DNA from 4 places in the Halobacillus sp. B23F22_5 genome. Region 1 is predicted to be linked to each of the others. Evidence: riboswitches for the same ligand, from Rfam matches in the RefSeq annotation. Region 1 holds a riboswitch; each other region holds the start of a gene.
The links. Region 1 has a riboswitch for S-adenosylmethionine ahead of ACGTN9_RS00960 (5-methyltetrahydropteroyltriglutamate--homocysteine S-methyltransferase). Riboswitches for the same ligand answer to the same signal wherever they lie in the genome.

Region 1 (7,822 bases):
AAAATTCTGAAAAAACGGTTGCATTTTTTGACCAAACTATATAGACTGTATCATAACAGTTAATCAAAAATATTTTCTGTATTATAAAAGGAGGAGTTAACATGAAAAAACAAAACGAACGAAACAGCGGACATTATTGCCCGGAGTGCGGTACACCAGTGGGAGATCACAGCGCGATTTACTTTATGGAATGTGAGCATTGCCTGGCTAAAAGTGAAGAGTAAATTTTTTTGAAGCTACTGTTATATAATAGAGGTAAATTTAATTGAATGTAGTATAACAATTGCTGATAACTATTTTATATAACCATTTCTTTAAGGAGGAGTCAGATTTATGAAGCAAGAAAGAATCGAGAATTTGAAGGCACAATGGGAACAAGAACGTTGGGAAGGTATTACGCGTCCGTATGAGCCGGAAGATGTCATTCGTCTCCGCGGTTCGATGGACATTGAATATACATTAGCGAAAAAGGGCTCGGAAAAATTGTGGAAGATGCTGAATGAAGAAGGCTATGTTCATGCGCTGGGAGCACTGACCGGCAACCAGGCGATGCAGCAGGTGAAAGCAGGACTGAAAGCCATATACTTAAGCGGCTGGCAGGTGGCGGCAGATGCCAACTTGTCCGGTCATATGTATCCCGACCAAAGCCTTTACCCGGCAAATAGTGTGCCGCAGGTAGTCAAACGAATTAACCAGGCATTGCAGCGTGCTGACCAGATCCACCATATGGAAGGCAAAGACGACATCGACTGGTTCGCGCCGATCGTTGCCGATGCCGAAGCTGGTTTCGGAGGTCAGCTGAACGTATTTGAATTGATGAAAGGCATGATCGAAGCAGGGGCATCTGCGGTACACTTCGAGGATCAGTTGTCTTCTGAGAAAAAATGTGGCCACTTGGGAGGAAAAGTACTGCTGCCGACCCAGACAGCGGTGCGCAACCTGATATCAGCGAGATTCGCAGCGGATACGATGGGTACTCCAACCGTCATTATTGCCCGGACGGATGCCAATGCGGCAGATATGATTACGAGTGACCTTGATCCGTATGATGCGGAGTTCATGACCGGTGAACGTACAGCGGAAGGATTCTTCCGCACCAAACCAGGCATTGAACAGGCGATTTCCCGTGGTCTTGCATATGCGCCTTATGCCGACTTGATCTGGTGTGAAACTTCGGAACCGAACCTGGAAGAAGCGCAACAGTTTGCTGATGCCATCCATGAGAAGTTCCCTGGAAAGCTGTTGGCATACAACTGTTCGCCATCGTTCAACTGGAAAAAGAAGCTGGATGACGAGACAATCGCCAACTTCCAGAAGGAGCTTGGCAAAATGGGCTACAAATTCCAGTTCGTTACACTGGCAGGTTTCCACTCCTTGAACCATGGCATGTTCGAACTGGCACGCCAGTACAAAGACCGCGGCATGGAAGCCTATTCCGAGCTTCAGCAGGCTGAATTTGCCAGCGAAGAACACGGCTACACCGCTACCCGTCACCAGCGTGAAGTCGGCACCGGCTACTTTGATGAAGTGGCTCAGGTTGTCTCCGGTGGAACATCATCGACGACTGCACTGAAAGGGTCTACCGAAGCAGATCAATTCACTGAACGAGAACTGTCTCCTCAAAAATAACCAGAAAAAGGGTGCCTGGCGGGCACCCTTTTTTAAATGAACGACAAGAGTTTGTAATTGTGCGAGTTTGCCAGCTAAACGTGCAATCTCGACCGCTAACTTTGCAAGTTCACCCCGCAAATCTACGCCGGCATTCAGACAGTCTTTTTCAACGCAAAAACTGCCAGCGCGATCGCGCTGAATCCGCTGACGAGTTTTCCGACAATCATGGCGAAAACCATCTCCTGATTGACTCCGGCGACAAATCCTAAATGTCCACCGAACACAAACGCTCCACTGACTGCAAACGCAACGTTAATGACTTTTCCTCTCGGTTCCATCTCCTTCAGCAAGGCAAGCATCGGAATATTATGCGCCAGCGATGCGATCAGGCCAGTTGTAGAGGTTTCACTGATACGCAGCCAGCCGCCGATTTTAGATAAATATTTATCAAATACACGGGAGATGAACGCGACCATCGGAAAGGCGCCAGCAAGGAATATAGCGAGCCTGGCAACAATTTGAATCCCTTCATCGAGTGGGGTCAAATTGGGAATGACAACGAATCCGGTCAACGTTTCCACCGCAATCGCGGTGAGCCCGATGATCGCTAAGCTTTCCACACCTTTGCCGAACCAGGAAAACCCAGTAATCATCATCGAAGGCTTTTTCCATAACCCGATAGCAATTACAATAGAAAAAATAATTGTAGGTACCAGGTTTATGAGAATAATACCAGTATCCAGTCCCGCCACCATGGCTCCTGAAAAAGCACCGACCGGAACCGTGATCAGCCCGAGTAGAATGCCTTTGGCGAAGTAGGGATGGTCCTGTTTTTCTATGATTCCGAGCGCGACAGGAATGGTGAACACGATCGTAGGGCCCATCATCGTGCCAAGGAATACCCAGGCGAACAGTTCGGCATCCGGGTGCTGTGACATTTCGGTTGCGAGCGAGTAGCCGCCCATATCGATGGCCAGAATTGTGTTCGCAAAGGTGGCTGGATCGGCCCCAATCAGTCCGTAGACCGGAGCGATGACAGGGGTCAGGAATGTTGCTATCACCGGTGCCAGGGAAATGATACCGACCATGGCAAGTGTGAGGGAGCCCATGGCCATGAACCCTTCCGTGAAACGATCGCCAAACCCGAACCGGTTACCCAATATTTTATCGATAGCTCCTACACAGAGGAACCCGATTACGATTAGTATGATAATGTCGTTGATTCCCATCTGCCCTCTGCCCTTTCGTTTCAAGTTAATTCCTATCATAGTAGAGGAGTGGGCAGAATAGAAGCTTTAAGTGCAAGAATCTGGCTTGTCAGTTTCCAGCGCCGAGTTTTTCAGGCTGGAGATAAGGTGATTAATAGAATATTGGAAGCTTACTGGTGACGAGGGGTCACCTTTGGTGGGTAGTACATGGTTTGCTTCATAGCTGTAAAACCAGCTTGAAATTACGAAGGTAATCTTTGGGAAAGCACTCACTCAAAAGTAAGCTCTTTTGATTTCTTGAACTTGTTGGTGTAAAGGTTGTATTCATTCAATAGTTCATCTAAGTATTGAGATATTTTTACAATTTCAGGATAGTGGTGATCCGTTATATACAGGTGGTACAATTTTTCTCGTTGTTCTTCAATTTTTTGTTCCAGTTCGCCTTTTTTCATCTTTATTCCCTCCATTTCGTTACATAATTCGATAGAAAAAGTTTCCAAGTGGGGGTGGAAAAAACTTCAAATTGAAGCATCAGAAAAAATTTTTTCCGGCTTTATTTTTTTCTTTACAGCTGATATGATTACTAGCATACTACTTTCTGAAAATTGTATATAGTTTCTTATCGAGAGAGGTCGAGGGTATGGCCCGGTGACACCTCAGCAACCTGTATGATTACAAGGTGCTAATTCCTGCAAGTTGAAAAAAACTTGAAAGATAAGAAGTGGCGAATTCAATTACAAAGTCTCTTCTTATTGGAAGAGGCTTTTATTTTTTATACTTTAAGTAAGTTTACCTTTGTTAAAGGATTAAAGTATAAGAAAAAACGAAGGCTTTCGCCATAAATACCTGGTGACAAGCCCAACTTTTTCTAAGCAGAGGAGAGGATCAGAAATGGCAGAAACAAAAACAATAAGAGCACCATTCCGCGGGGACCATGTCGGGAGTTTCCTCCGGCCGGAGCGGCTGAAGAAAGCACGCCAGCAAAGAGAAAAAGGGGAAATCTCTGCAGAAGAATTAACGAGAATAGAAGATGAAGAGATTATCAAACTTGTAGAAAAGCAAAAGGAAGCCGGCCTGCAATCCATCACAGATGGAGATTTCCGCCGTGCCTGGTGGCATTTTGATTTTCTCGAAAATTTAGAGGGAGTCGAAGGGTACGAGCCAGCGTCAGGCATCCAGTTCAAAGGGGTGGAAACCAAGCCCCATTCTGTCCGTGTCATTGACAAAGTCGATTTCAGCGACAGGCACCCGATGATCGAGCATTATAAATTTCTCCATTCACTCGTAGGGGAGGAACATACCCCGAAGTTCACGATTCCAAGCCCGAACATGTTGTTTTTCCGTGGGGATATTAACAAAGAAATCTATGAAAATGAAGACGAGCTGCTGAAGGATTTGACGAAAGCCTATCAAAAAGCAATCCAGGCATTTTATGATGCCGGCTGCCGCTACCTTCAGCTGGATGACACATCCTGGGCAGTGTTTTTCTCGGAAGAAGGCCAAAAGATGATTCGTGACCGTGGCCAGGAGCCAGATAAATTAAGGCAGCTATTTGTCCAGGCCATCAATACTTCTATTGCTGACAAGCCCGATGACCTCACTATTACAATGCACATTTGCCGTGGGAATTTCCGCTCCACCTATACAGCATCAGGAGGGTATGACGCTGTTTCCGAGACATTATTCAGTGAACTGAATGTCGATGGATTGTTCCTCGAGTATGATGACGATCGCTCAGGCGGATTCGAGCCGCTCCGTTATGTGAAGCGTGGTGACCTCCGTGTGGTACTTGGATTGATTACGTCTAAAACCGGCGAGCTCGAAGACAAAGACCGCATCAAAGCACGTATTGCGGAAGCGAGGGAGTATGTACCGTTAGACCAGCTGTGTCTCAGCCCGCAATGCGGCTTCGCATCCACCGAGGAAGGCAATATTCTTTCGGAAGCGGAGCAATGGGCGAAAATCAGGCATGTTATCGAAATCGCCGACGAAGTGTGGAATTAACTAGAAAAGCCAGCCACTCAGGATAGTGGCTGGCTTTTTGGTTTGGATAAAAAGGCAATCAGGCCTTCTGTGAGGCGTCAATTTCGGCGTTCAGCTGCTCAACCAGCGTATCCACTTTGCTGTCATCGGTTGCAGCAGCGTAGATGTGCTCAAGCTGGTCATGTAATCGCTTCGCTTCCTGTAAAATGACGATACCGTTTTTCATATAAGACTTATAGCTGCGGTTCAATTCCATGATCGCGGTGGCGTAATTTTCGTCTGTGCCGGGGGTAACGGCTTTTTCGTAAATATCAATGATTTCATCGCTATCTTTCTCTGGAAAATATTCATGTGGATCGGTGCTATCAAAAACACAGAATCCCAGTTCACGTACGACCACCATATCCATGCTTTCCGGGTCAAACCCGCAATGGTACATTTCAATATCAAAGCCGAGCTCCTCCGCTTGGGCTGCGATTTTTTTCAATAATGTAGACTTTCCTGTCCCTGCCCGACCTTTGATGAAATAGCGTTTATCCAGATCTTCAGTAAGGTTTTCGATATAGTCCATCACGCCTTGAGGAGTCGATGCGCCAAAGAAGCGGTGCTTAATGACGGCTTCACGGCCCGTTGCTGTTAACCCTTCGAAGAATCGATCGTTAAGCTCTACAGCCAGCTGGTTGGCTTTGGCAAAATCCATCTGATTGATGTAGATCTCCTCCAGGCCATCGTGAATGTGCAGACCAGTTGCAAAGGAAGCGTGCGCTGAAGAAAATTCGTTTTCAATTTTTTCTTTCAGACCGAGGATTTCATCTTCCTGATCGACCAGCTGATCTGTATCGATGGAAGTATCTGCATCGACGTCCTTTCCGGCACCATTGTATAAGTCGCCGTCCACGAGTCCGATTTTCATCTCCGGTAAAATGACGCCATCCAGTTCTTCCGGGTCTGATGAACGATGGATCAACTCGACCGCCATGCCTTTTTCCTGTGATGCATCTGCCAGTTTCTTCATAATATTTGATTTTACAGCTGGAGAGGTTCCGTTCAGTTTATATACCAGGCCGATATCCTGAAAACAGCTATCATACAATGTGTAAAATCCTTTTGCCGTATGGTCGCCGGCGAAATAGTGGAGTACTTTTGCCTTCACATTAACACGCTCCCCGATTAGTCTCTTTTCCCTGTATAATAAGCTATGCAAAATACGTTTATGGGTGAGTGTCTAGGAGGATTCCTGTATCATCAGTCGAAGTAGTAAGGGAATGGGGGGATTCTATGAAATTGACACATGTACGATTGCTTGTCGATAATTACGAGGAATGCTTCTTTTTCTACCGGGACACCCTTGGCTTTGAGGTTGCCTGGGGAGATGAGCATTCGAATTATGCGAACTTTGAGGGAATAGGAGATGCGACAATAGGCTTGTTCGAGCGAAAACAGATGACTGAAGCGATCGGGGAAGTCTATGATCGCGACGCGGAAAGCTATGATACTACGACGCTCGTTTTTAACGTGGACAATGTTGAAGAGGTTTACCACGAGTGGAAAAAGAAAGTTTCCTTTATCACCACACCGACGGAACAGCGGGACTGGGGTATTAAGGTGGCTCATTTCCGCGACCCGGCAGGGAACTTGATCGAGCTTTACGAACCGATCCCAGGTTCGATGTAAAAAGGAGGATAACAATGCGTATTTATATCACCAGTGTGTTTGTAAAAGATCAGGCGAAGGCGTTGCAATTTTATACCGAGGTACTCGGGTTTGAGAAAAAAATGGACCTTCCGGCGGGAGATTTTCGCTGGTTGACGGTGGTTTCACCGGAAGGGTCGGGCGATATCGACTTATTATTGGAACCGAACCTTCATCCAGCGGCAAAACAATATCAGGAATCAATTTACCGGGAAGGGATTCCAGCAGCGTCTTTTGCTGTAGATGATATCTATGATGAGTATGAACGCCTCGAGGGGCTGGGTGTGAAATTTACAACCAGACCGACGAAAATGGGAGGATCAATGGTTGCTGTTTTTGACGATACCTGCGGCAATGTAATCCAGCTTGTCCAGGCTTAATCACTTACTTGTTTTCAACATTTTATATCGGATGAAGGCGACCCCGATCAATAAGGATGGCAGAATGAATTGCAGCGGGACATGGACATACAACGGTACAATATTCAAACCGATATCCACGTGACTTACGTAATTATGGCTGATCAGATACGTGGTGACCAGCAACAGGACCCCCGTGCCGCTTACAAGCCAGATCCGCTTAGAACGCGGGATATGAAAAGTTTTATGCATGCCGAGGATGGCGGCGTGAAAGAATATAGCGATTTTAAAAAAGCCGAGAATGATCATAGTTATGATGATTAACGGGTCCATCCGCTGGATAATGTCCTGGATATTGACGAGTGAAATGGTTTCCAGAAGGGGTATCGTCAACAGCTTGGCTGCTTCCGCTCCGTGGACAGCTAAAATCGTAACCTGAGTCAGGGTCAGCATCAACCCGCTGACAATCACCCCGGCAATGCCAATACTCGTCTTTTTGTCTGGAGCAGCAAGATAAGGGAAAAACATCATGAACACGATCAATTCACCGAATGGGAACGTCATCCCCTGGGGGAAGACAGTCGTCAGGATTGGCTCCCAGCCTTCATCCAGGATGGGCTGCAGATTTCTGAAGTCCGGCAGTCCATCGATGTAAACAAATAAAAGAAATAAGGCACTAAAAAAGATGACCCATGGGAAGAAAGTTTCTGCTGTTCTTGCGATCACTTCAATTCCAAGGTAGGAAGCAATCACCACCATGAATGTAAATACACCTGCTACCACGATCAGGGGAGTCAGTCGCAATATGGTCATCTGGATGAGATTGCTGAAATCACCGAGCACCCTCGCTGCGATATAAAAAAAGTAACCGATATAGAGGAAGGCGATCACCCGGCCGATGATCGGACCCGCAATTTTAAGGCCAGCTTCTGTCAAGGTAAGGGTCGGATGATAGTTAGCTAAGTGGGT
Region 2 (7,822 bases), on a different contig from region 1:
GTAATTTTCCATATCCATCAACTCCATCCCTACCAATTATTTCAAAAACAGAAAATTAAAACAATACATTATTCCTATAAAAAAGCCCTGCTAGTCAAACGCAGCGCTCGATAAAGTCATTTTTATTTATTTTCTAAAATCATCCGTTCTGTTTCTCCATCCCATTCAATCGTTACACTTATCTTATGATCTTCCCTGGTGATCGCGCAGCCAGAACAACTGGATCCCGCAGAATCCAGGACCCCATTTTTCAAATGATCATTACCAGCTGTCCCCCCAGATGGACTGTCCATCTTATATGCAATCTTTTCCGGAGGCTCCCCTTCACCGATATACCTTATTTTAAAGCTGGTCGATTCGCTGTCATCTCCTCTAATGTCCGCCTGGTATTTGACTTCCCATTTTTCACTTTTCCCGTGAAATTCTAGTGTTTTATGGCCAAAACAGCCAGCCATCACTACTATCATAAAGCATAGAATCATCCAGAGCTTTACTTTCATCATTCACCTCCTTAAAATCTAAAAACTTAGATATGCTATATTATGCAATAGGCTTTCAATTAATAGTTCTTCCTGCGATTGATTTTTTTCAAAAACAGCCGTTGATACCCTCTGACATGCGCTTCCCTCAACAGATATTCCTCGCCATCAACCAGGAACGTGCGATAATCGATATATTCTACTTCCCTGCCCTGTGCCAGTAATTCTTCCGTTATGGCACAGACCTGGTCTTTTAAGTGAATATAATAGTTATCAAAATCAAACGTAATATTACCTTTCCGTTCCCCCATCAACCTGCTCACTCCGATCAATAAGAAGAGGAAGAAACCAATCCATAATAAGCTTGTCATCCGTGTCCCTCCAACTTTCTGCGTTTACTATCTATACGAACTACTCAAGAAAAAGCTTTCAATAATGGTACTCGAATGGAAAAACCAAAAAAACAGGCTCCGTAAAACACGGAGCCTGTCTGTTAGGAAGAAGTCACATCTACTTCTTTTCTTTTTTCTAGCGGTGTCCGGGTGAACTTCGGAAACCGGAATAGGATGGCTAGAATCCCTGACAACGCAAGAAGCATCGGGTAAAAGCTGTAAGGGACGATTTCCACCGGAGAAATCTTGGCTACTCCAGCAGCTGCCAGTATCTGTGCGCCATAAGGAATCAGACCCTGAACAGCACTGGAAAAGATATCAAGAAGACTGGCTGATCTACGGTTGTCGATAGCGAATCGCTCTGAAATCTGCTTTGCCAGCGGACCAGCTGTAATGATTGAAATCGTATTGTTGGCTGTGGCCAGATTGACCGCTGTGACTAGTCCGGCAATTCCTGATTCTCCGCCTTTATTGCTATCAATCCGTTTTGTTATACTTTCCAACAAGTACTCAATCCCACCATTCCGGCGAATTAGTTCTACTAATCCACCAAGCAGGATGACGAGCATCGTCAGTTCCTGCATGCCTGTGAAGCCTTCACTGATTAGCGTAACAAAATCCATCAGGGCAAACTCTCCAAAAGCAAGCCCGACAATCCCGGCAAAAATAATTCCGCCGATCAGTACAAAGATGACATTGATCCCAGCTATCGCAAAACCAAGCACAGCAAGGTACGGCAATACTTTTATAAGGTTAAATGGATGGCTTTCCTCTAAAGATCCTGCAGTGTCAGAACTCAACACACCGAAAATCACTGCTGTTAGGACAGCCGCCGGAAGGACGATGAATAAGTTTGCTTTAAACTTGTCCTTCATCTTAGTACCTTGTGTGCGAACAGCGGCAATCGTCGTATCAGAAATGATCGACAGGTTGTCTCCGAACATCGCGCCGCTGATCACCGCGCCCATTACGAGAGCGACCGGGATTCCGGTCTGCTCAGCAACTCCAAGGGCAATCGGCGCCAGGGCAACGATTGTTCCGACCGAAGTCCCCATGGAAATCGAGATGAAACAGCCAATGACGAACAGGCCGACCACAAGCAAACTCTGTGGAAGGAATGTCAATCCGAGATTGACCGTCGACTCAACCGCTCCCATTCCTTCTGCGACAGAGGCGAACGCTCCTGCTAACAAGAAAATGATCACCATCAGGATGATATTCGGGTGCCCGCCTCCTTCCGCCAGCTGCATCACTTTCGTTTGAAAACTCTCTTTTCGATTCATAAATAATGCAGCAAAAATAGCTACGAAAACAGCGACAAGGACGGGCATCTTGTAAAAGTCCCCCGTGACAACCCCTGAGCCTATGAATAGTAGGATGAATATTCCAAAGGGAATCAGCGCCAGCGGATTCCCCGTTATTTTTTTATCCTGCATGTATTTCCCTCCAATTACTTACATTATGTCCATTCTAGGTGGATTTTTGTCATAAGAACAAAAGCGCAAGCGCCTTGCTCACCCCCGACAAGCTTAAGACAAGCCTCGGCGTGACGTTCTTTGTCACAGAGAGGATTGACTTAAGACCTCGAGGGGGTAGGCGCTGGAGCTGGATGACACCCACTACCGAAAGTTATCCACAAAAAGAAATTTTTATATTTTCCTAGCCAATAAAAAAACCTCTTGCAGACGCAAGAAGGCTTCAGTTGACTTTCCTTCTTATCTGCCAAGTTCAATGACTTGCTGGAATTAGCACCTTCCCATTAGGGGGGGTTGCTGAAGCTTCAACGGACCAGTTCCTCTGCTTCTCTTGATAAGATAACTATGAAATTAGATTTTTTCTAAGGACTGTTATTCACAGTACAATAGAAGGCAACTGTATGCAAGCAGTTAATTTTTCCATCTCGTAAAGGACCACAGAAAGAAAAACAGAACTATACCAATTTTAAGAACGAGAGCGATAATAGTACCATGATAATACATGAGGGGAGGGCAACTAACAGTGTGACAGCCTGCAGGGATGTCAATCCTCCTATAATCAACAAAGCCATCGGAGGGAGTGCAAGGGCAAAAGCCCAAAACAAACGGTTTAACCGGATCGGTTCCCCCTCGATTCTTCGCTGGGTTACAGCAGCCAGCATATAAGAAGAGGTATCATAGGTGGTCGCTACAAAGATTACAGCCAGGATCAAAAATAAAACCAGGGTGAAATCGCCGAAGGGCAGCGAGTGAATGATAGAAATGACCGCTTCATTTGAATGACCTTGCTTGATCATAGTAGCTACATCCAATTGAGTCGTGTTCTGAAGATAAAGGCCATAGTTTCCAAGTACAAAGAAAAACAGCCAGCATCCGACGGGACCAAAAATAATCGTCCCCAATATCATTTCCTTGATCGTTCTACCTCTGGATATTTTAGCAATAAACAAACCGATAAAAGGAGCATAGACAATCCACCAGGCCCAGTAGAAGATTGTCCATTTTTCCGGAAAACCTGACTGCGCAATCGGATCCATCCACGTATTCAAGCGGAAGAAATTATTCAGTACAAGCCCGACACTATTAGTCGAAATCTCTAAAATGAAAAAAGTCGGTCCAAGTATGGTGACAAACAAGAGTAAAAAGAAAACTAAATAGACATTTATATTGCTTAGCCGTTTCACCCCTTTTTCCATTCCAGCAAACACACTGACCGCAAACACAACCGTACAGAGGAGGAGCAGGAAAATATCCAGGAAATAGGTATGCTGTATTCCTGTAAGTCGCTTTACCCCTTCAGCCATCATCGGTATACTGATGCCGAGGGTTGTCCCTGACGCACCCAGCAAACCAATCATAAAAAACATATCAATCAACTTTCCTACGAAACCATCGGTATGATGATTCAGCACAGGGCGGCAAGCCTCGCTGATTTTAAGAATCGGCACCTTCTTCACATGATACAGATAAGCAATCGGCAATGCAGGCAGACAATAAATCGCCCACGCTGTCGGCCCATAGTGGAATAATCCGTAAGCCGCACTCCACTCCACTGCAAACGGAGTACCAGGAATGAGGCCCAGCGGAGGCTCGAGATAATAATACCCCCACTCAATCGCTCCCCAATACATAATTCCCGACCCAATACCCGCGCAAAAAATCATCGAAATCCAACTGAATGTAGAAAACTCCGGAGACTCGTCCTTTTTACCAAGCCTGATTTGCCCGTGCTTGCTAAAAGCTGCCCATATTAAAAAAATCAAAGAAGAAAAACCGATCCATAAATACAGGACTCCTGTCACATCCGTTAATTGCACATGCATCTGTTCCAGCCAGGTATGTGTAACATTCGGGTAGAAAAAAACAATGCTGCAGAGTATTAACAAGGAGATAAACGCTACAAGAAAGAACGGCCAATCGATCAATGACTTTTTCAAACGCACACCCCTTACCTTTCAGTCTTCTAAGTTATATGTATGTGAGGAGAACCATGGAGAATTCTAGTTATTTTAGTGGGTATGCCGGAATAACAAATTAATTACCATTCACCAATATCAAAGAAAGCTACAAACTTTAACAATATATCTGAAAAGCTCCTTTTTTTCATCAAAGGAAATTGCAAAGACAATAGCGAATTCACTATATAACATAATTTGATATGTGATGCTCTATGAAAACTTGACGAAAGAAGGTGTTAACGATCGATTACGAACGGACTTACTCCCTGGCTGACATTGCCAAAAAGATGAACCGGCCGCGTCCCACCTTACAATCCTGGAAAGAGCAGTTTTCGGAATTCTTACCGTCTGTGGGAAGTGGAAGAAGTATGCGTTACGAAGAAGAAGCGCTCGAAATTTTCATGACAATTGAAAAGCTGAAAGGAATAGGAGAACCGAAAGAAAAAATACGGGATGTATTGCGAAGTTCTATAACGCTGAACACTAAGGATGATCCAAATGAACTCCTATCGGAGCCAGTTGTCAACAAAATGCAGGATGGTTATGAAGCATTCCTTCAAGAGATAAAAGCACAGAACGACTTACTTCGGGAACAGAATGATACCTTTCATCGACAGAATCAGGAACGCAAGAAAGAATTCGAAGAACTGAAAGAACAATTTGAGCGGATCCATCAAACAAGTAAGGCTTCTCATGAAGCAGTGATTACCAACATTAGCAGGAGAGATGAACTATTAATGAAAACGCTGAAAGAAATGATGGAACAAAAAAAGAAAGAAAGCTTTTGGTCGCGCTTATTCAACAGTAAAAAAATTATTAGAGAGCAGGTGAATCACTAATGGCTGAAGTAACTAATTGAACCCAACCGCTAAAATTTGCGGTTGGGTTCTTATTTGTAGACATCATGAATTATTGAACGCCTGGCCGATCTCTTTTTCCGCCTGGCTCTCGTTGAAAGACTCGATTTTCTTATGTTCATCCACTGAGTCTCCAGAAAGTCTATCCTCGGCATCAAATGGCTGATTGGACTTTACCGTATTTTGCATGCCTATTCCCCCTGTGCCATTTGCTTCCGTAGGGATATTAAATCTCTCTTTCGGCTGCTTTTTCATATTTATCACCTCAACTTTAGCTTTCACTAAGCTCCATTTTTCATGCCTCTAAAGAAAATGAACGTAAAATGGATGATATTTCCTCACCTATATTTAATAGGAGTTTGTTATAGTGGGGCTGGAATTTAATTCGGAGGTTTTGAATGAAGTAGTAGAAATACAAAAAGAAGTGAATAGTTTACATGACAGGTGTGTGTAATGTTGAAATCCATCGTAGAACAGCTTCGAAAAAATAATAAGGTATATTTAATTACTCTTATCAGCGTAATGATATTGATGATTGGTTCGGCAGCATTGACAAGCATTTCTTTGATATGGGGACAGCGCCTCATCCTTTTTTTCCTTAGTGTTATGCTATATCTCATGGTCTTTCTTGGCGTTAATCCCATTTTTAAAGGAATAATCTTTACGTTGATTCCTATCGCGTTAGGGGAAATTTTTACTGAATTACTTGAATTCGTTCCTGAGGAGTTTTATCAGAAATGGCTTGAAGCAGATACTGTAAGAGGTGGGAGCCCTGCCAGCCTCAGTTTCATCCTTTTTATTGTCCTTGTCGTCAAACTCTCTAAAGTAAAGCCTTATTTCCAACAGTTAGAAGAACAAGCAGCTAAGCATAAAAACAAAAGATGAGCCTGGCAATCCAGACTCATCTATTTTTTAATACCCTATGGCACTTTTTTCTTCACGCTTTTCATCTTCCCATGCTTCGGCATCCTCGATACCTAAATCAGAAGGATTGAATACCGGGTCTTTTCCTTTTTTTCGTTGCATTTCGTAATCTTTCAGTACCTTATATGCAACTTTTCCTAACAACCCGATAGCAATTAAGTTGATGACTGTCATAATTGCCATGAATAAGTCTGCCATTTTCCATACTAGGCTTAAACTTGAAACAGAACCAACCATCACAAACGCCATTGTTGCGATACGGAAGACAAATAATGCTATTTTGCTTTCTTTGATGAATTCGATATTTGTTTCTCCATAGTAATAAGAACCGATGATGGAGCTGAATGCAAACAAAAAGATCGCTACGGAAATGAATACTCCAGCCCATCCCCCGATGTGAGAGTTAAGCGAGTTTTGGAGCAGTTCAATCCCGGAAACGTCACCTGTTTTAAATACAGGAGCAAGCAGAATGATGAATGCTGTAGCAGAACATACAAAAATCGTATCGACAAATACTCCCAGCGATTGAATAAGCCCTTGTTTTGCCGGATGGGACGTAGTAGAAGTTGCCGCCGCATTCGGGGCACTACCCATACCAGCTTCGTTGGAGAACAACCCCCGTTTGACACCATTCATGATAGCTGCACCGATTGCACCACCGACAGCTTGTTCAAAACCGAACGCATGGCCGACAATCAAGCCGATGACAGAAGGTAGTTCAGAAATATTGGTAATCAGCACTACTGTAGCAATTAAAAGATATAGTAATGCCATTACCGGAACAATTACACTGGACAGATTCGCAATCCGATGTACTCCTCCGAAAATGACCAGCCCTGTTATAGCTGTAATGAGTACTCCCATTGCTACCCTGTTCATCCCAAAGGAGTTTTCGAACGCCAGGGCGATTGTATTACTTTGTACTGAATTAAAGATTAACCCGAATGTAAATGCAATTAATACAGCAAAAACAATTCCTAACCACCGAGCCTTAAGCCCTTTTTCGATATAATAAGCCGGACCTCCTCGGAACGCTTTTGAGTCCCTGATTTTATATACTTGAGCTAACGTACTTTCAATAAAAGCGGTAGCTCCGCCAAGGAGTGCCACTATCCACATCCAAAAAACCGCACCAGGACCGCCTAGACCAATAGCCACCGCAACCCCCGCCAGGTTGCCTGTCCCAATACGGGTTGCCGCACCAACACAAAAGGACTTGAACGGTGAAATGTTTTTCTGTCCGTCATTGAACTGCGGCTTCTCTGCGAGGACACGAATCATTTCACCGATGAACCTGAATTGGACAAACCGCGACACAACGGTGAAGTAAACCCCTATACCCAGCAGACCGGCAATTAAGACGTATCCCCACAATATACCGTTTAACGAATCAATAATCCCTGATAAAAGTTCTTCCATAATTAGTCGTCTCTCCTTAATTGTTTTTTTATTTTTCTGAAAAATTAAAATTAATTACGTTTGCTATTATACATTTGTTAACTAACCTTCCAACAAAGTTAACCATTTTATAATGAATTTAATAACTAATCGTAACGTTTATTACTTCCCTGTTAATTTTACGGTTTTTATTGGAGTTATAGGAAAATCAGGGAAAACATCGTTTCAAGCAAAAGAAAAAAGAGCTTGGATACCAAGCTCTCAGGCTGCCGAGAAAGTCTCTCCAGCTTCTATTCTTTTTCCGATATTTAATAGATCTCCACATTAAATAAGCTTGCA
Region 3 (7,822 bases), on a different contig from region 1:
CTTTAGTTTCTTCATGCAATATAGAACCGATGTCTGGATTTTCTTTGAAATCGAATGTCTCTACCTGGTTAGTCTTTTTAGCATGTGCAAGACGGTGATCTACCTGATCGACAGCTATGACTCGCTCAGCGCCCTTCAAGCGAGCAAACTTCTGAGCCATCAATCCGATTGGCCCGCTTCCTAATACAATGACAGTGTCACCCTCTTTCACACCACTGTGCTCGACACTCCAGTAAGCAGTTGGGATGACGTCAGATAAGAATAGGACACTTTCATCATCAAGATTACTGTTTTCGGGAACCTTGAACGAAGTGAAATCTGCATAAGGTACCCTTAAGTACTCTGCCTGGCCTCCTGGGAAGTTACCGAACATTTCTGTAAAACCGAATAAGCCGCCTATTTCACCGTGTGGATTGGAGTTATCACACTGGCTTTCCATCTGGTTTTTACAGAAAAAGCATTCGCCACACCCAATGTTGAATGGGATGACGACGCGGTCACCTTTTTTCAAGTTCTTTACTTCAGGTCCAACCTCTTCGACAATCCCCATCGGTTCATGGCCAACGATGTAATCCTGTTCCGGCTCGATTCCGCCTTTGTATAAATGGAGGTCAGAACCGCATATGCCACTTGCTGTAATTTTTACGATCATATCATCCGGCTGTTGGATGGATGGAGCTTCAACGTCTTTCACTTTCATGTTTTCTTTTCCTTGAAACGTTACTGCTTTCATTCCTTCACATCCTTTCCGTGTTTTAATGGGCTATAACCATTTTATAGAAGTTCTAAACTCTGTGACTTTAGGATGATAGGAATGAGAGTGTTTTGTGTTGATTTTTACAGTTCTCCCTTTACTTGAAGACTCAGTTTCGAGAGAAACTGTTTCCGTTACGGTTGGGAGCGTTTGGAGGTCCGGGATATCACTCGCTTTCCAGACGCCCTTACTCCTGACTCGGCAACGGACCCGAAGTATCTCGAAATCAAGTCTTCGACTTTTCGTATCTATGTTGAATATGCTTTTATGGTAAATCAACAACCATGTTTAACAGAGAGACTTTCCATAAGAAAAACGACCAGATTATATCCGGCCGTTTCAATGTTTTGGTGTAACACCTTGTTATTTGTTTTCCTTAAAGAGTTAAGGTATATGCCAAGTGTTTCTAATGTTTATTCAGGTAATCAACGATTCCCATGGCACATACTTCGAAATCAACTTCCAGCACCTGATAGACAGGATGATCGTCAGGGATGTTCTGGGTTTGTAAATAATCTGAAACCAGCTCGTATAGGCGTTTTTTGACACCGGCTTGTCCTTCATCATTAGCCAATGCTTCTTCGCCGGCTGCTACAAACTTTGGCAGCCATGATTCTGTCTGCTGGAACACTTCTTCCGGTTCGGCAGATTCACCGAAGTGGCCGAAGTAAATCCGGTCGACACCCAGCTGACGGAACCTGTTGATGGAAGCGCGCATAGCATCGGGGTCGAACTGGTTTGGTGACGTAGAAGGCAAATAGAAGGTCAATCCTTTATCCTGGGTTTGATGATATCTTACACCAACCGTGTCTCCAGTGAAAATGCCGTTGCTTTTGGAGTCGTGGATACTGAAATGGTGTTTGGCATGTCCGGGTGAATCATAAAAAGTAAGGGTGCAGTCCGGACCGATATCCAAGGTTTCTCCATCTTCTTTCACAAGCAGGCGATCTTCTGGAATCGGAACGATCGGATCGAACAGTTCATCGAACTTGTCTACATAGACGGCACGGGCACCGGCAATCAATCGGGATGGATCAGCGAGGTGCCGTTTACCGCGCGGATGGACGACTACTTCTGCATTGGGACACTCTTTCAATAAAAGTCCTGCTCCGCCTGCATGGTCCAGGTGGATATGGGTCACAATGATATAGCGGATAGCTTCAGGATTGATATCCAATTCTTTCAAACCCTCAAGTACATAAGGAATAGAGGGACTGGGACCAGTTTCAACAAGGGTCAAGTGCTCTTCATTAAGCACATAGGTGCCCGTTCTGCCGGGCATCCCCAAATCAAAACCATCAATTAACTGGATGCGGTTTCCTAATTCGATTGGAGCTTTTGTTTTCATTTGGCTCACCTCATAAAGAATTTCTGTCACTTCTTTACTACATTCACTTTTCAAACAAAAAATCCTTCTTTCTGACAGTCATTTCAATGGGGAAAAAATCTAATCAGTCAAAAGTCATAAATACACTAGACCAATTAGCTGTTTTTTGAATAATTGTTAAAATTTTCAGTATTTTTTGCTACGGTTGAAGTATTAATTATTCAAGGAGGAAGATACATAAGATGCTGCCTGCAAAAGCGAAACAAATGGTTGTTATGTTTCTATGTTCTTTAATGTTGTTTGCCCCTTATCAAGCCTATGATAACCCGCAAGTGACCGCCTCTTCTGAAAATGAGGCGTTGACCGATCAGCTGAATATGATTATGACAGATGAAAAATTAGAAGGGGCACTGGCAGGCGTTAGTATCCGCTCTGCCGAAACCGGGGAAGTAATTTACGAGCATGACGCTGGTAAGCGGCTGAAGCCGGCTTCTAATATGAAGCTGTTGACAGCGGCTGCCGCATTAGAGATTCTTGGTCCTGACTACACTTTCCCGACTGAAGTTCTTGCCGATGGAGAAATAAAAGGGAATAAACTGCATGGCGATCTATATTTAAAAGGAAAAGGCGACCCTACATTGCTGGAAGAAGACTTTGACACTTTAGCCAATGCGTTAAAAGAAGCAGGGATTAAGGAAGTGAAAGGGAATGTGATAGCAGATGACAGCTGGTACGATGATGTCCGGTTGTCCGAAGATATTTCCTGGAACGATGAAACGAACTATTATGCTGCTCAGGTTTCTGCCTTGACTGCGGCTCCTAATGAAGACTACGATGCAGGCACCGTCATCGTTGAAGCTCATCCAGCAGAGACTGCTGGAGAACCTGCAGATGTAAAAGTTGTACCGGAAAACGATTATGTAGAAGTAATTAACAACGCAAAAACAGTGCCAATGGATCAGGAGAAAGATATTTCTATTGAACGCAAGCATGGCACCAATCAAATTATTGTTGAAGGGGAGATCCCTGTAGAAGGATATCGCTCCCGCTCCTGGGTTGCCGTCGATGAACCGGCAGGATTGGCTTTAAACTTGTTCGGCAAAGCATTAGATAAGGAAGGCATAAAAGTGAAAGGTGAGTTATCGGAAGACAGTGAAGCACCGGAAACTGCCGAACTGCTTACTTCCAAACAGTCAATGCCATTGGAAGAGCTGTTGATCCCCTTCATGAAACTAAGCAACAATGGACATGCGGAAGTTTTGATTAAAGAGATGGGGAAAGTCGTTCATGATGAAGGAAGCTGGGAAAAAGGGCTGGAAGTAGTGGAAGAATTTCTGGAGGAGACCGGCGTTGATGCTGATACGATGCGTTTGCGAGATGGTTCCGGCATGTCCCACGTCAACATGGTACCCGCTCATGAAATTTCAGAACTACTGTATCAAGTAAGAGGGAAAGAATGGTTCCCTGCTTACTTAGCTTCACTGCCTGTAGCCGGGAACAGTGAACGGTTTGTCGGTGGAACACTCCGCTACCGGATGAATGATACACCAGCAGAAGACAACGTCAAGGCTAAGACCGGCTCTTTGACCGGTGTCACTTCACTGTCCGGTTATGTAACCAGCAAAGACGGAGAAGAGTTGATTTTCGCTGTCGTATTAAATAATTACCTGGGATCGGTTCAGGATATTGAAGATGAAATTGCTATTACATTGGCTGAACATAAATTCAGCACAGAAGAATAAATGAACAAACGGACTCCTGTCTTTACGGAGTCCGTTTGTTATGTTTTTTTTCGGGGGATACTCCTGACAAACAGGATACTTTTTAATCCATATCTAAAATAAAAAAGTCGATGCTGGAATGTGGTGTCCAGTATCGACGCTTTTTGCCTAGTATTCGTTAGAAGTTTCTAGTAAAAAATTGAAAATGTCTAGTGTTTTCCTCACTATGTCTAGTAAACTTTAGAAAAAGTATAGGAACCGACCTGCCTTGTCTAGTACTTGGCCATGCTGTCTAGTAAAGAACAGAAAAAGCATAAATGAGCATCATGAAATAGGATTACGCAGCTGGATCGGAATCTGCTTCCTCATTGCGGTCAATGACGGCAGAGCCGACGATATCCCCTAAAACATTCGATGCCGTACCGGCCATGCCGATCAGGACATCCACGCCTGCAATCAGGGCTACAATTTCCAGCGGCAAGTTGAATAGAGTGAGCACGGCTGCCAATGTCACCAGTCCGGCGGCTGGAATTCCAGCTGTCCCGATCGATAGCAGCGTCCCTACTACTACAATGGTGAGAAAGTCCATGACTGATAAATCCAGGCCAGTGATATTGGCGGCAAATACAATTGAGACTCCCATCCGCAGTGCCCCGCCGTCTGAGTTGAATACGGCTCCGATCGGCAAGGAAAAATTAGCTGTCCGCTCGGAAATACCGGCTTTTTTTGCCGATTCGATCGCAACAGGCAGGGAAGCTATGCTGCTGGATGTAAAGAAAGCGGTAAAATACGCTTCTTTCGTCTGTTTAAAAAAGTCCTTGATACTGATTTTTGCATACTTGAGAAAAGCAGTGTAGATGAAAAGCCACAGTAGAACCACCCCGAGATAAAATACCCCGGTAAACGCCAGTAGCGATTGGAAAGTCTGCCAACCCTGGCTCCCGAAGGAAGAAGCACTAATGGCGAATATTCCAATAGGAGCATATAGAAGAATTCCTTTTAATAGTAAAAAGAATAACTCATTGGCAGCAGAAAAGAATCGGTGCAGTGTCTCTCCCGAATCACGCAAGTCGACTTTATCGGCGTAGCGCATCCTGGCCATCCCCAATCCGATGATGACGGCTAAGAAAAGAATGCCCATCAGCTCCCCGGATGCGAAAACCTGGAAGATATTGTCCGGTACAATATTCAATAATACGTCCGAAAAACCTGGGGTTTCCGGCTTTTCTACCTGGGCATCAGGTAATGAAAGCTGGGAACCTGGATTGATCCATAGCGCAAGAGCTACACCGATGACTACTGCTGCGCCTGTCGTCAGCCCGTAGTAGATAAGCAGTTTCCCGCCCAGGCGACCTAAATGTTTTGGCTTCATCTGATTGATGGCCAGGACGACGGTCAGGAAAATGACTGGAATTGCAATCAAGCTTAATAGGTTGATAAGTATCGTACCGAGCGGTTTCAGTACTTCCGCCTGCTGTCCGAAGATGATACCAACAGCAATACCAAGCAGAAAACCAATTGTCATTTTTAGAATGAATGAAGAATGTTTGTATGTATGCCAGATTTTTTGCATGATTGAACCTCACTTTCATGTAGATAGTTAAAGTATAACAGGAAGTGAGTGGCACGATTAGGAGATTAGCATTATTTTTGATAATGTAAGTGTTTTCATTGTAAGAATAGAGAAAAAAGTCAGAAAATATATTGACATTCATCCGAGCATCTTGTAGGGTAGAATTTAACTTAATTACGGAAAACATCCTTATCGCGAGCAGGGGAGGAAATTGGTCCCGTGAACCTGCAGCAACCTGTTATTTTCTTTGGGGAAATAATAAGGTGCTACGTCCAACAGACGCTGTTGTCTGAAAGATGAGGAAGAGAAAAAACCTCTTCCTCCGGGAGAGGTTTTTTCTATATTAAAACGGAGGTTTTCTTAGTATCAAGGGGATATTTATTGGTTTTAAACTTACTAAACTGATAAATATAATCAACTTTGCAACAGGCACGAAGGTAACATATTTTTAAGGAGGCAAAAGAATGACAACAGTAGGATATTGGTTTATCGGTTTTGCTTTGGCCTATACGTTCTTTTTAATTTTTATGAGCCAGCTTGGAATGAGGCGGGCGAAAGATGGCAATGGATTTTTCGTAGGAGGGCGCGGGTTCAATACCCTGTTCGTTACGGTATGCATCACGGGATTGTTCTCCGGTTCGTCGTACATAGCGGTTCTGGAGCTCAGCTATCTGACAGGGGTGTCGGCCATCTGGTATGGCGTGGCGGAAACAGTGCATGTCTTGATTATCGCCCTTGTTTTGATTGCACCATTCCGAAAACGGGCACTGGTGACAATCTCTGGTCTGCTTGGGGACCGTTACGGTGAAAAAGTCCGAGGACTTGCCGGAGCGATTACAGCTTTCACATTCCCGATGTGGTCAGTGGCTACTGCGCTGGCGTTTGCATCCGCGTTGTCTGTTTTTACAGGTATATCGCTGGTATTATCCGTAGCTTTAACTGCTTTATTACTATTTGTTTATCTGCAATTCGGCGGCATGTGGTCTGTCGGTTTTACACAATTGAGCAACGTCGTGGTGTTTTTCATGATGCTTGCGATCGGGACTTACGCATTTTTTATCAATCCAGGGATCGATGGCATTCAGACATTGTTTCAGGAAAGACCCGAGTACGCGTCATGGAGTGCAGCCGGCCTGCAGACGATCCTGGCCTGGTTCGGGACATTCCTTTTCAATGTCATTCTTGCCCAGGCAGCATTCCAGATGGCATTGTCCTGTAAAACCCCGGAACAGGGGCGCCGAGGTTTAATTTACGCTTCGCTGCTCGGCATTCCGTTGATAATTGGTGCTGTTTTATTCGGACTGGCGGCCGCTCAGGTAGTGCCTGGGGAAACACGCGGACTGGTGGCAGTTCCGCTTTACTTGATGGAAACACTACCGGCACCGTTAGTCGGTCTGTTTTTCCTCGGATTTTGGGCAGCAGCACTCAGTTGGGGAGCGCCTTGCCAATTCTCCGGAGCCACCAGCCTCGGCCGTGATGTCGGAAAAGCTTTGAATCCTAAAGCAAATGAACTGCAGCTGATCAAGTATACCAAATGGTCCTTGTTGTTGTTGACTGGGTTAATGATCGTATTCGCCCTGCTGCGTTCCGAACAATCAGCGTGGTGGAATGTTTTTGCTTGGGTAACGCGGAATTCGGCGACATTTGCCCCGGTTGTTGCGGCAATATTCTGGCCGGTTGTTACGAAGCGGGCTGCCTTGGTCTCGTTGTTCACCGGCTCGGCATCAGGCCTGCTTTGGTATCATCTCAGCGGCTGGGCAATCAACGACTTTTTCATGAATACGCATCCAGTATGGATCGGGATGGGTATCAACATCATCACCATTGTGTTAGTCAGCCTGATCGACAACTCTGGCAACTGGGTATGGAAAGCATCGTTTAACAGCGTAGGGTTTTATTCCCTGCTCACTGCTGTCGGACTGGCCATCGTTTTCTTCAGCTCGTTTGACTTTTTACTTGCAAAAGGATTGGCCGGTATGGTCGGTTTGCTGATCATATCAGGGTTGTTCATTACCTGTATGAATTTTATTAAAGAGAAAAAAGAAACGGTTCCTGTGACGAAACAATGGAAGACGGGATGATTAGAAAAACTTGGCTTATCGCCAAGTCCTTATGGCGAAAGCCTTAGTATTTTCTTATACTTTAACCCTTTAACAAAGTTAAACTTTCCTAAAGTATAAAAAGAGAACGCGGCTTTTTGATCCGCGTTCTTTCTTTCGTTTCTTTAGGCTTGCTTTGATTTTTTGTTCGGGAATAGCAAACTGAATACGATACCGAAAAATGCTGCGATAAAGAAGGTAGTGAAGCGTGACGTAATGATGGAGTCCAGTGGTGTGCTGATCCAAAGTACCGTAAAAACGAAACCGGAAACGATGGTAGCAATGACACCGACTCCGGAATAACGTTTCCAGAAAAATGTCAGAATAATGGCAGGAGAGAGTGTGCCG
Region 4 (7,822 bases), on a different contig from region 1:
TGGCTATAGCGATGCTAGCGAAACTCGGTTATAGCGTAGTGGCCAGTACCGGTAAAGAAAGCGAACATAGTTATTTGAAAGAACTAGGGGCAAAAGAGGTCGTGTCCAGAGAAGCTGTCTATGATGGCAAAATCAAGCCATTGGACAAACAGCTTTGGGCCGGAGCGGTAGATGCCACCGGAGGCAATAACCTGGCTGCTATCTTAAGCAAGCTCCAATACAGCGGTGCAGTTGCTGTCAGTGGTCTGACAGCAGGTACGGACGTACCGACTACTGTCTTCCCATTCATCTTACGAGGGGTCAGCCTGCTTGGCGTTGATTCCGTCCAGTGTCCGATGACGATACGCAGGCAAATCTGGAACCGTATGGCGACTGATTTGAAGCCAGAAGGACTATTTGAGCAAATGAAAAATGAAGTAACCTTAGAAGAGTTGCCGGAAACGATAAATACTCTCTTGGAAGGAAAAGCCCGTGGAAGAAATATCGTGAAGCTGTAACCAATAAAATCAGAGCGCCTGCAATTAATGCAGGCGCTCTTTGTAATTATTCTTCTCCATGATAATAGCTTTGTGTTAACGTATCCCAGAAAGATGTATCAGCATCTTCAATCGAACCATCAGCGATCGCTTTCAATGTTGCTTTCATCGTTACTACACCCTGCTGAATCAGGTAGCCATTGCTTTTTTGGCCTAATACATAGTCTTCACGATAATGATCGGCCATCCCACGCATTTCAAATAATAATGTGGAAATACCATACTCATTCGCCAGCCCATTACGACTGATGGTATTGGCACTTCCGCCAGGATACTTGGATAATGTACCATATCCTTTCGATTCTACTGCATCATAGACAACTGCACCAAGTTTCTTGGAGCCTTCCAAAACTTCAGAATCGACTGTTTCATTGGTTGGATAAAGAATGGAGCCAGAAACTAGTGGCCCATCTTCACCTTTAGTCACCTGTGTTCCTTGATGATGAAGGTCGATCATGTAGTCTGGGCTGTATTTTTGCAGGACATTTTCATGCAAGGCTTTCGTTTCCGGCTGCTTACGGTCGACATGATCACGGTTCAGATCGACACCATTTGCGTTGTAGCGGGTATGTGTACCGGCGACATAATCATCGAGTGAGAAGTTGACATCACCTTCTGCCCCGTCGACATTCAGCCGTGGAGCTATCAACACGTTGACATTCGCAAGGATATCCTGGACTCCCTTACTGTTCGTGCTTAAGTATTTTATCATTTTCAAAGCAGCTTCCGTAGTCAATGCTTCGTTTCCATGCTGCTGGGTCAAAAACAAAATCGTTGGATTTTCTTCATTTTCCCCAAATTTCGCAAGATACAAGTCTCTATCTTTTACGGACTGGCCATACACTTCTAATGTCAGATTTTCGGACTGTTGATCGACCCTTTCAAGCAGCTTCGCCATTTCGCTATAGGAATGCAACCGTTCATTCTGAATCGTTTCATTACCATTGTAGTTCGGTCCATCGGCACTTACAGAGTTTACACCTGTTCCTAACACCACTCCAGAACTTAGCAATACTCCAGATAATGCGATATTCAATGCTTTTCTTTTCAAGATCCATCCATCCTTTCGTCATTTTTCTCGGGGTTCCTTTTGAGCTTTCTAGACGGTTTTCGAGGAATCCTGTCAAAAAAACTAAAGTCAGGAACATCGCCCTAACAAAAGGATGCCTTGGACCTATGCGTTTTACATGCAACTCCCATAAATACTATTCAATAAAAAACAGACCCTCATGTGAAGGTCTGCTTGCATTAGTTATTGCTATTCTCGTAATTGTGTTCGTTCTGGACGTCACCGTTTTTCTTATGGATGACTGCTTTTGTTCCTTTATTTTCAGCAATTTCTTTAGCGCGCTTGATCGCTTCATCTTTATTATCGAATACCTGGTCCGGCTTTTTAGCGCCTTTCGCCTGGACAGCCCAACCGTCATCATGTGCGACAACATGCTCACCGCGATCCAATAATTCAGGACGGTTGTCATATTGTTTATCTTCTTCGTCACGATCCTTCAACTCTTTATCGTCGGCGTCCTTCATTTCATTGATTTCTTTATTGGAAGCATTATCATACCATTCTTTCGCCTGACTGGTAGCAATAGGAATCGCACGGTTCTCATCATAACCTTCATCTACCATAGCATTCGCAATTTCAATTGCTTTATTCCTCACAGCAGTGTTCAAGTTTTTTAATGAGCTTGGATAATCATTCTTATCCCAAGGCATTGCGCTCACCTCCACGTAATATTTGTTTATTATGTTCCGCATTAGTGGCATTTATAAACATCTCCTGCCTGTTTTAGGAAGGTATACGTTTATTACAACGTATGAATACTACATGTGTACCACAAAATTAAAAAGGAGTGTTTCCAATGGGTATTTTAACTGGTGACCCCAAAGAACAGCCTCTTCACTACGGGGAAGTATTCGGAATGTGGTCCTATTTGACAGTAGCAAAAGGTAATTACACACGTTACCAAACGTTTATGAACCATACTGGTGATAAAGAATTGATGAAGTTGCTGGAGGAACTGATCGAAGGTATCAAGCATGAATCAGAAAGTATTGAAGAAATTTTAAAAACCAATGGAATAGCACTGCCTCCATCGGCTCCTGAACGTTCGAACGCAACTCTTGAAGATATCCCAGTCGGTGCACGATTCAATGACCCTGAAATCAGCGCGCAAGTCTCCGCCGATTTATCAGCCGGATTGGTTGCTTGCAGTACCGTTATCGGACAGTGCACGCGGGAAGATATTGCTATGATGTTTGGACAGTTCCACATGAACAAAGCTCAGGCAGCTGCAAAAGCACTTCGACTTAATAAAGAAAAAGGCTGGTTAGTAACACCACCGATGCACACTAAAGTACCAGAACCAGTTTAACCGGCAAAGGCAGACCACTTATGCGGTCTGCCTATTTTTTTCAAAAAATGATTGCATAATATTCAAAATTCCTGTATGTTGGAAATTAAATCAATTGAATATTCACTATTCTTATGAAGAGAAGCTGAGGGAACTGGACCGACGAAGCTTCAGCAACCTGCCGATTTCGGTGAGGTGCTACATCCAGCGAGCGGCTAAGCCGTTTGAAAAATAAGAAGAAGTGGCTAATTTACGGATAAAATCAGCTCTTCTTCTTGAGAGCTGATTTTTTTATTTTACGATAAAGGAGACGGAATCATGGGCACTTATCATCTTGATACGACATTAGCACAAACAGGAAACCGAAGCGAAACTACGACTGGAGCGGTGAATCCTCCCGTATATTTTTCTACTGCTTATCGCCATGAGGGCATCGGAAAATCAACCGGGTACGATTATTCGCGAACCGGCAACCCTACCAGGGACTTATTAGAACAGGCTATCGCTGATTTAGAAAACGGGTCTGGAGGTCTTGCTTTCAGCTCAGGAATGGCCGCAATCCAGGCTACTTTTTCAATTTTTGAGCCGGGAGATGAATTCATTGTTACAAAAGATGTTTACGGAGGCTCTTATCGTATTTTTGAAACCCATTTTAAAAAATTCGGCTTGCAATTCCGTTATGTAAATAGCTCGGACCCAGCCGATTTTGAACAAGCTATTACTGCCCGCACCAAAGGACTATTTATCGAAACACCAACCAATCCATTGATGACCCAGGTTAATATTGAATCACTTGCTCAGATAGCTGAACGAAATGGAATTATTTTGATTGTGGACAATACGTTTTACACCCCCTATTTGCAGAGGCCTCTTGAACAAGGAGCAGATATTGTCGTTCACAGTGGTACCAAGTATTTAGGAGGTCATAATGATGTCCTGGCAGGACTTGTCGTTGCTAAAAGTGAGAAATATTTAGAGGAGCTACGCCTGGAGCAAAATTCTTCCGGAGCGGTGTTATCTCCTTTTGACAGCTGGTTATTGATGAGAGGTCTTAAAACTCTAGGGCTGCGTATGCGTCAACACGAGGAAAACGCTAAACGAATGGTCGAATTTCTTGAACGCAGTGCTTTTATCCGTGATGTCCTTTATCCCGGTCAGGGAGGTATGGTTTCATTTCGCGTGGAAGATGAAAATGCTGTCCCCCATCTTCTCGAGCAATTGAAGCTTATCACATTCGCGGAAAGCCTGGGCGGTACAGAGACGTTCATCACGTATCCAGCTACCCAGACTCATTATGATATTCCAGAAGAAGTTCGCAGCAGTTACGGAGTCTGTAACCGGCTGCTTCGTATGTCTGTAGGTATTGAAAATATCGAGGATCTTTTACAAGATTTACAAGAGGCGTTAGAGGCTTCCCACCAGCGAGCCTGATTTTCAGCGGCTCGTCCTTTATACCAATTCTGGGCATCTGTCGTGCCATACCGTCAAAAGCCTACATAGGCTATACGGAATTGTTAGAATACCTAGTTAAGGGAGACGATCAGCATGAATCCTTACTATCTACCACAGAGCCACATGCCGCTGAATATGGAAGAGACGATGGGGTACGGTTTTGAATTTCAGCCAATAAACCATTTCCCCCAATATGATGGATATGAGCACTTTGACAACTATTACGGCCAGGATCGACAACCGCCTCAATTGGAAAGACGGGTAACTGCTCTGGAGAGGCAAAATGAACAGCAAGGAAGAGAAATCAACAGGTTGGATCGAGAAAACAATAGGCAAGCGAGAGAAATTAACCGTCTCAACAATGAAATCAATCAATTACAGCGAACTGTGGAGCAGCACACTAGAAGACTAAACCGTTTGAATCAACGGCTGCGGACAGTCGAGAACAGATTGGGCGTCCCATTCTCACCAGGGGAAGGCGGCTTTTAGTCTATATCCGCCTGCTTTTCTGAGATGCTCCCTGTTATGGTTGACAGATGTTTCACCATACGGGGAGTTTTCTATGTCCAATATAATAGTATTATGTCTTACATATATGTTCATGAACACTGAACACTACTAAACGATAAAAAAAGAACAGCAACGAAATGCTGTTCTTTTTTATATTAATTCACCAGATGAACAAGGCAAGGGTGGTTGATATGATCAATCCCATAATTACCGGGAAGAAATTTTTGCGGACCAGTTCCATTACTGAAATGCCGCAGAAACCGGCTACAGCTACCAGGGAAGACCATGCAATCAAGGTACCTCCACCAACCCAAATCGAACCCATCTGGCCGATTGCTGCCAGTGTAGCAGGATCGACATTGCCTGAAGCAAGCGCCCCGGATAACGCGCCTGTCAAAGGAAGCCCTGAAAAACCAGACCCATCAAGCCCGGTGATCATACCAATAATCAAAATCCCGAAAGCGGAAAGTACCATATTTTCAGGAATCACATTTTGCCCTGCCTGGACAAGATCGAACAAAAATGCCGGACTAGCCTCTTCTCCTAGTGACATAATGCTTCCAGCAAAATCTCCGCTTCCGAGGAAGAAAAAGCCTGCTATTGGAATCACAGGTCCCATCGCCTTGAAGGCAAAAACGAAACCTTCAGTAATATGCTCGGAAATACGATCCAGCGCTTTCCCTTTTCCAAAAGCAAGAGTGGCGAAAGATAGCAATAATACGGCCACTCCACCTATGAAAGCAGCACCATCTCCTCCTTCAAAACCGCCCATCCTGCCACCGCTGAATTTCGTATAAGCCATATATAACATAACAAGCAGCATAGAAAGCGGCACCACTATAGCAAATATTTTTCCCCAACGGGAGTTTAAGCTAGTAGCAGCAGCTGCTTTTGTACCGCCACCTGGAAGGGTTTTCAATTCCTTTTCATTTTGTGGATCATTCGGCTTACGTATTTGTTTGCGAATCATCATATATGCGATACCGATCGCAACGGCTCCCGTAATAACTGAAAGTAGCAATGCTTTATCAGCGACTGCCGTTGTTTCAATGCCAGCTGATTTAGCACTTAGCATTGGAGCCACCTGGATGACATAGTCAGAAGACAATGCCATACCCTGGCCGGATAAAGCGACAATCATCGCCGCTCCCATCACTGGAAGTCCCGCCCTCACAGCTGCTGGCACAAGAAGTGCACATATCAAAGGTACAGCCGGTGTCGGCCAGAAAAACAACGAGATGACAAAAGTAACGATAATAAGCATGACGAAGGCAATATGGCCATTAGTCATCACTTTTTGTATGGGGGCGATCATTTGACGATCGGCACCTAAATCTTTTAATGCATGCAGTAAAGCTACCATGAATGTAATGATAAGGAAAATACTGAATAACTCTTTTGCAGCGGTCAAGTTTGCATTAAATACAGACGTGAATCCACTGACAAGACTGCCATTGTACACCCATGCGACCAGAAAAGTACCGAGTAATGTCGGTAGCACAACTCCCTTTCTGAATATCATGGTAAGAATGACAGCAAGCGTCACAATTGCATAAACCCAATGAGCTGCAGTCAATACCATCTTGATGTCTCCTTTCGAGTCCATAACCCGAGTTTGGAGTATCATATGTGCATACGCCTATAAGCGTGTGTGCTCTTTGACCTTTCCGCTAAATAATCCATTCGGCCAATAAAAAGACATCCCGGATTACGGGATGCCTTCTTTTAAAATAATTTACCTTCTTCTTTCAATACCTCTTCAAATACCGATACAATTTCAGCCTCGTAATGAATTCCTACAAGACTTTTAATTTCTTCTATCGCGTATTCTGCTGTGAAAGCTTTGCGATACGTACGATCTTCCGTCATCGCATCAAATGTATCACAGACAGCGATGATCTTTGCTTCAAGACTAATCTCTTCCCCAGTCAGACCAAACGGGTACCCGGAACCATCCAGGCGTTCATGATGCTGTATGATGATAGGCGCGAGATCTTTATAATAGGTCTTCTCCACCATATCCGCGCCTTCACCTGGATGCTTTTTAATGAGGTCAAATTCTTTCGTAGTAAGTTTACCAGGCTTATTCAGAATTTCCTTAGGAATATTTATTTTTCCTACATCATGCAGTTCAGCTGCTAAATGTGCATATTCTAATTGCTGTTTATTCAAATTAAGCTTTTGAGCTACTTTTACTGTATAATGAGCGACCCTTTTACTATGCATGTAAGTATATCGATCTTTTCTTTCTACTGTATAGACGATATCTTTCAGCTTCTTTATATAATCACTTACATTTTTAAATGTAGGTTCTGTTATCACCCATAAATACCTGGTATCCTTTTTTGCTGTAAAATGTACAGGTGAGGAAAGGTTTTTAGTAGAAAAATAATCATTTTTCTTAAGATTAATCTTACGTCCTTCCACTTCCCCTTGAAGCTCTCCATTTAAAATATAGAAAAACTCCATTACCTCTTTATTTTCGCTTGGATAAATATAAAATATATTATCTTCATATACGGTTTGAAGCATGATTTCTACTCCATCACCATGCTCTAACAGGCTGAGTTCATGGGAACTTACTTTATATTTATCTAGGTATGAGCCGCTTTTTGCTATTTTAATGCCTTCCACATTCACTCCTCCTTACAAACCGTAAAATCATACACCTACTACTCGTACAGGATCAATCCATACCTGCCTGTCTGCGATATCGACAAGTACCCATTCACACTTCGCAGTTACTCCGAGTTTCCCGACAGTGGCAATCGTGCTTTGCGTCAATGTGCGAGTTGTATGATCCAGCACATCAATCAGTAAATCCAGGTCCTGATTATATTTTTCTGTGCGTGTAGCCGCTTCCTCTTTATCTTCGGTAGTTTCCATATCTGCTAAGTAATCCTCTTGAAGCATGTCCCCGGCCTCTTGAGCTTTTTCAATCAACCATTCAATTTGGCTGTTGGTTGC

Region 2: it holds a riboswitch for S-adenosylmethionine, as region 1 does, so the genes downstream of both, ACGTN9_RS09280 (Na+/H+ antiporter NhaC family protein) here and ACGTN9_RS00960 (5-methyltetrahydropteroyltriglutamate--homocysteine S-methyltransferase) in region 1, are expected to answer to the same signal.
Region 3: it holds a riboswitch for S-adenosylmethionine, as region 1 does, so the genes downstream of both, ACGTN9_RS19540 (sodium:solute symporter family protein) here and ACGTN9_RS00960 (5-methyltetrahydropteroyltriglutamate--homocysteine S-methyltransferase) in region 1, are expected to answer to the same signal.
Region 4: it holds a riboswitch for S-adenosylmethionine, as region 1 does, so the genes downstream of both, ACGTN9_RS08800 (methionine biosynthesis PLP-dependent protein) here and ACGTN9_RS00960 (5-methyltetrahydropteroyltriglutamate--homocysteine S-methyltransferase) in region 1, are expected to answer to the same signal.

The regions. Positions count from the first base shown of each region.
Region 1 covers NZ_JBIEKI010000001.1:190,068-197,889, forward strand. Annotated here, with positions in the region: gene ACGTN9_RS00940 (hypothetical protein) at 102-224, shown strand; gene aceA (isocitrate lyase) at 334-1,629, shown strand; gene eutH (ethanolamine utilization protein EutH) at 1,764-2,840, opposite strand; gene ACGTN9_RS00955 (aspartyl-phosphate phosphatase Spo0E family protein) at 3,089-3,271, opposite strand; SAM riboswitch class I at 3,436-3,540, shown strand; gene ACGTN9_RS00960 (5-methyltetrahydropteroyltriglutamate--homocysteine S-methyltransferase) at 3,711-4,823, shown strand; gene ACGTN9_RS00965 (PRK06851 family protein) at 4,882-5,955, opposite strand; gene ACGTN9_RS00970 (VOC family protein) at 6,081-6,476, shown strand; gene ACGTN9_RS00975 (VOC family protein) at 6,491-6,874, shown strand; gene ACGTN9_RS00980 (GerAB/ArcD/ProY family transporter) at 6,875-7,822, opposite strand, start outside.
Region 2 covers NZ_JBIEKI010000005.1:124,064-131,885, forward strand. Annotated here, with positions in the region: gene ACGTN9_RS09265 (DUF4181 domain-containing protein) at 1-12, opposite strand, end outside; gene ACGTN9_RS09270 (hypothetical protein) at 123-500, opposite strand; gene ACGTN9_RS09275 (hypothetical protein) at 560-850, opposite strand; gene ACGTN9_RS09280 (Na+/H+ antiporter NhaC family protein) at 973-2,307, opposite strand; SAM riboswitch class I at 2,584-2,687, opposite strand; gene ACGTN9_RS09285 (BCCT family transporter) at 2,802-4,283, opposite strand; gene ACGTN9_RS09290 (MerR family transcriptional regulator) at 4,538-5,143, shown strand; gene ACGTN9_RS09295 (hypothetical protein) at 5,207-5,350, opposite strand; gene ACGTN9_RS09300 (hypothetical protein) at 5,618-6,046, shown strand; gene ACGTN9_RS09305 (alanine/glycine:cation symporter family protein) at 6,074-7,504, opposite strand.
Region 3 covers NZ_JBIEKI010000023.1:25,213-33,034, reverse strand. Annotated here, with positions in the region: gene ACGTN9_RS19560 (zinc-dependent alcohol dehydrogenase) at 1-733, opposite strand, end outside; gene ACGTN9_RS19555 (MBL fold metallo-hydrolase) at 1,161-2,102, opposite strand; gene dacB (D-alanyl-D-alanine carboxypeptidase/D-alanyl-D-alanine endopeptidase) at 2,324-3,823, shown strand; gene ACGTN9_RS19545 (dicarboxylate/amino acid:cation symporter) at 4,140-5,375, opposite strand; SAM riboswitch class I at 5,562-5,678, shown strand; gene ACGTN9_RS19540 (sodium:solute symporter family protein) at 5,840-7,456, shown strand; gene ACGTN9_RS19535 (sodium/proline symporter) at 7,600-7,822, opposite strand, start outside.
Region 4 covers NZ_JBIEKI010000005.1:21,724-29,545, forward strand. Annotated here, with positions in the region: gene ACGTN9_RS08780 (acrylyl-CoA reductase family protein) at 1-497, shown strand, start outside; gene ACGTN9_RS08785 (M14 family metallopeptidase) at 544-1,587, opposite strand; gene ACGTN9_RS08790 (DUF2188 domain-containing protein) at 1,785-2,255, opposite strand; gene ACGTN9_RS08795 (DUF3231 family protein) at 2,402-2,914, shown strand; SAM riboswitch class I at 3,023-3,131, shown strand; gene ACGTN9_RS08800 (methionine biosynthesis PLP-dependent protein) at 3,212-4,324, shown strand; gene ACGTN9_RS08805 (hypothetical protein) at 4,439-4,834, shown strand; gene ACGTN9_RS08810 (hypothetical protein) at 5,016-6,437, opposite strand; gene ACGTN9_RS08815 (HD domain-containing phosphohydrolase) at 6,581-7,489, opposite strand; gene ACGTN9_RS08820 (hypothetical protein) at 7,517-7,822, opposite strand, start outside.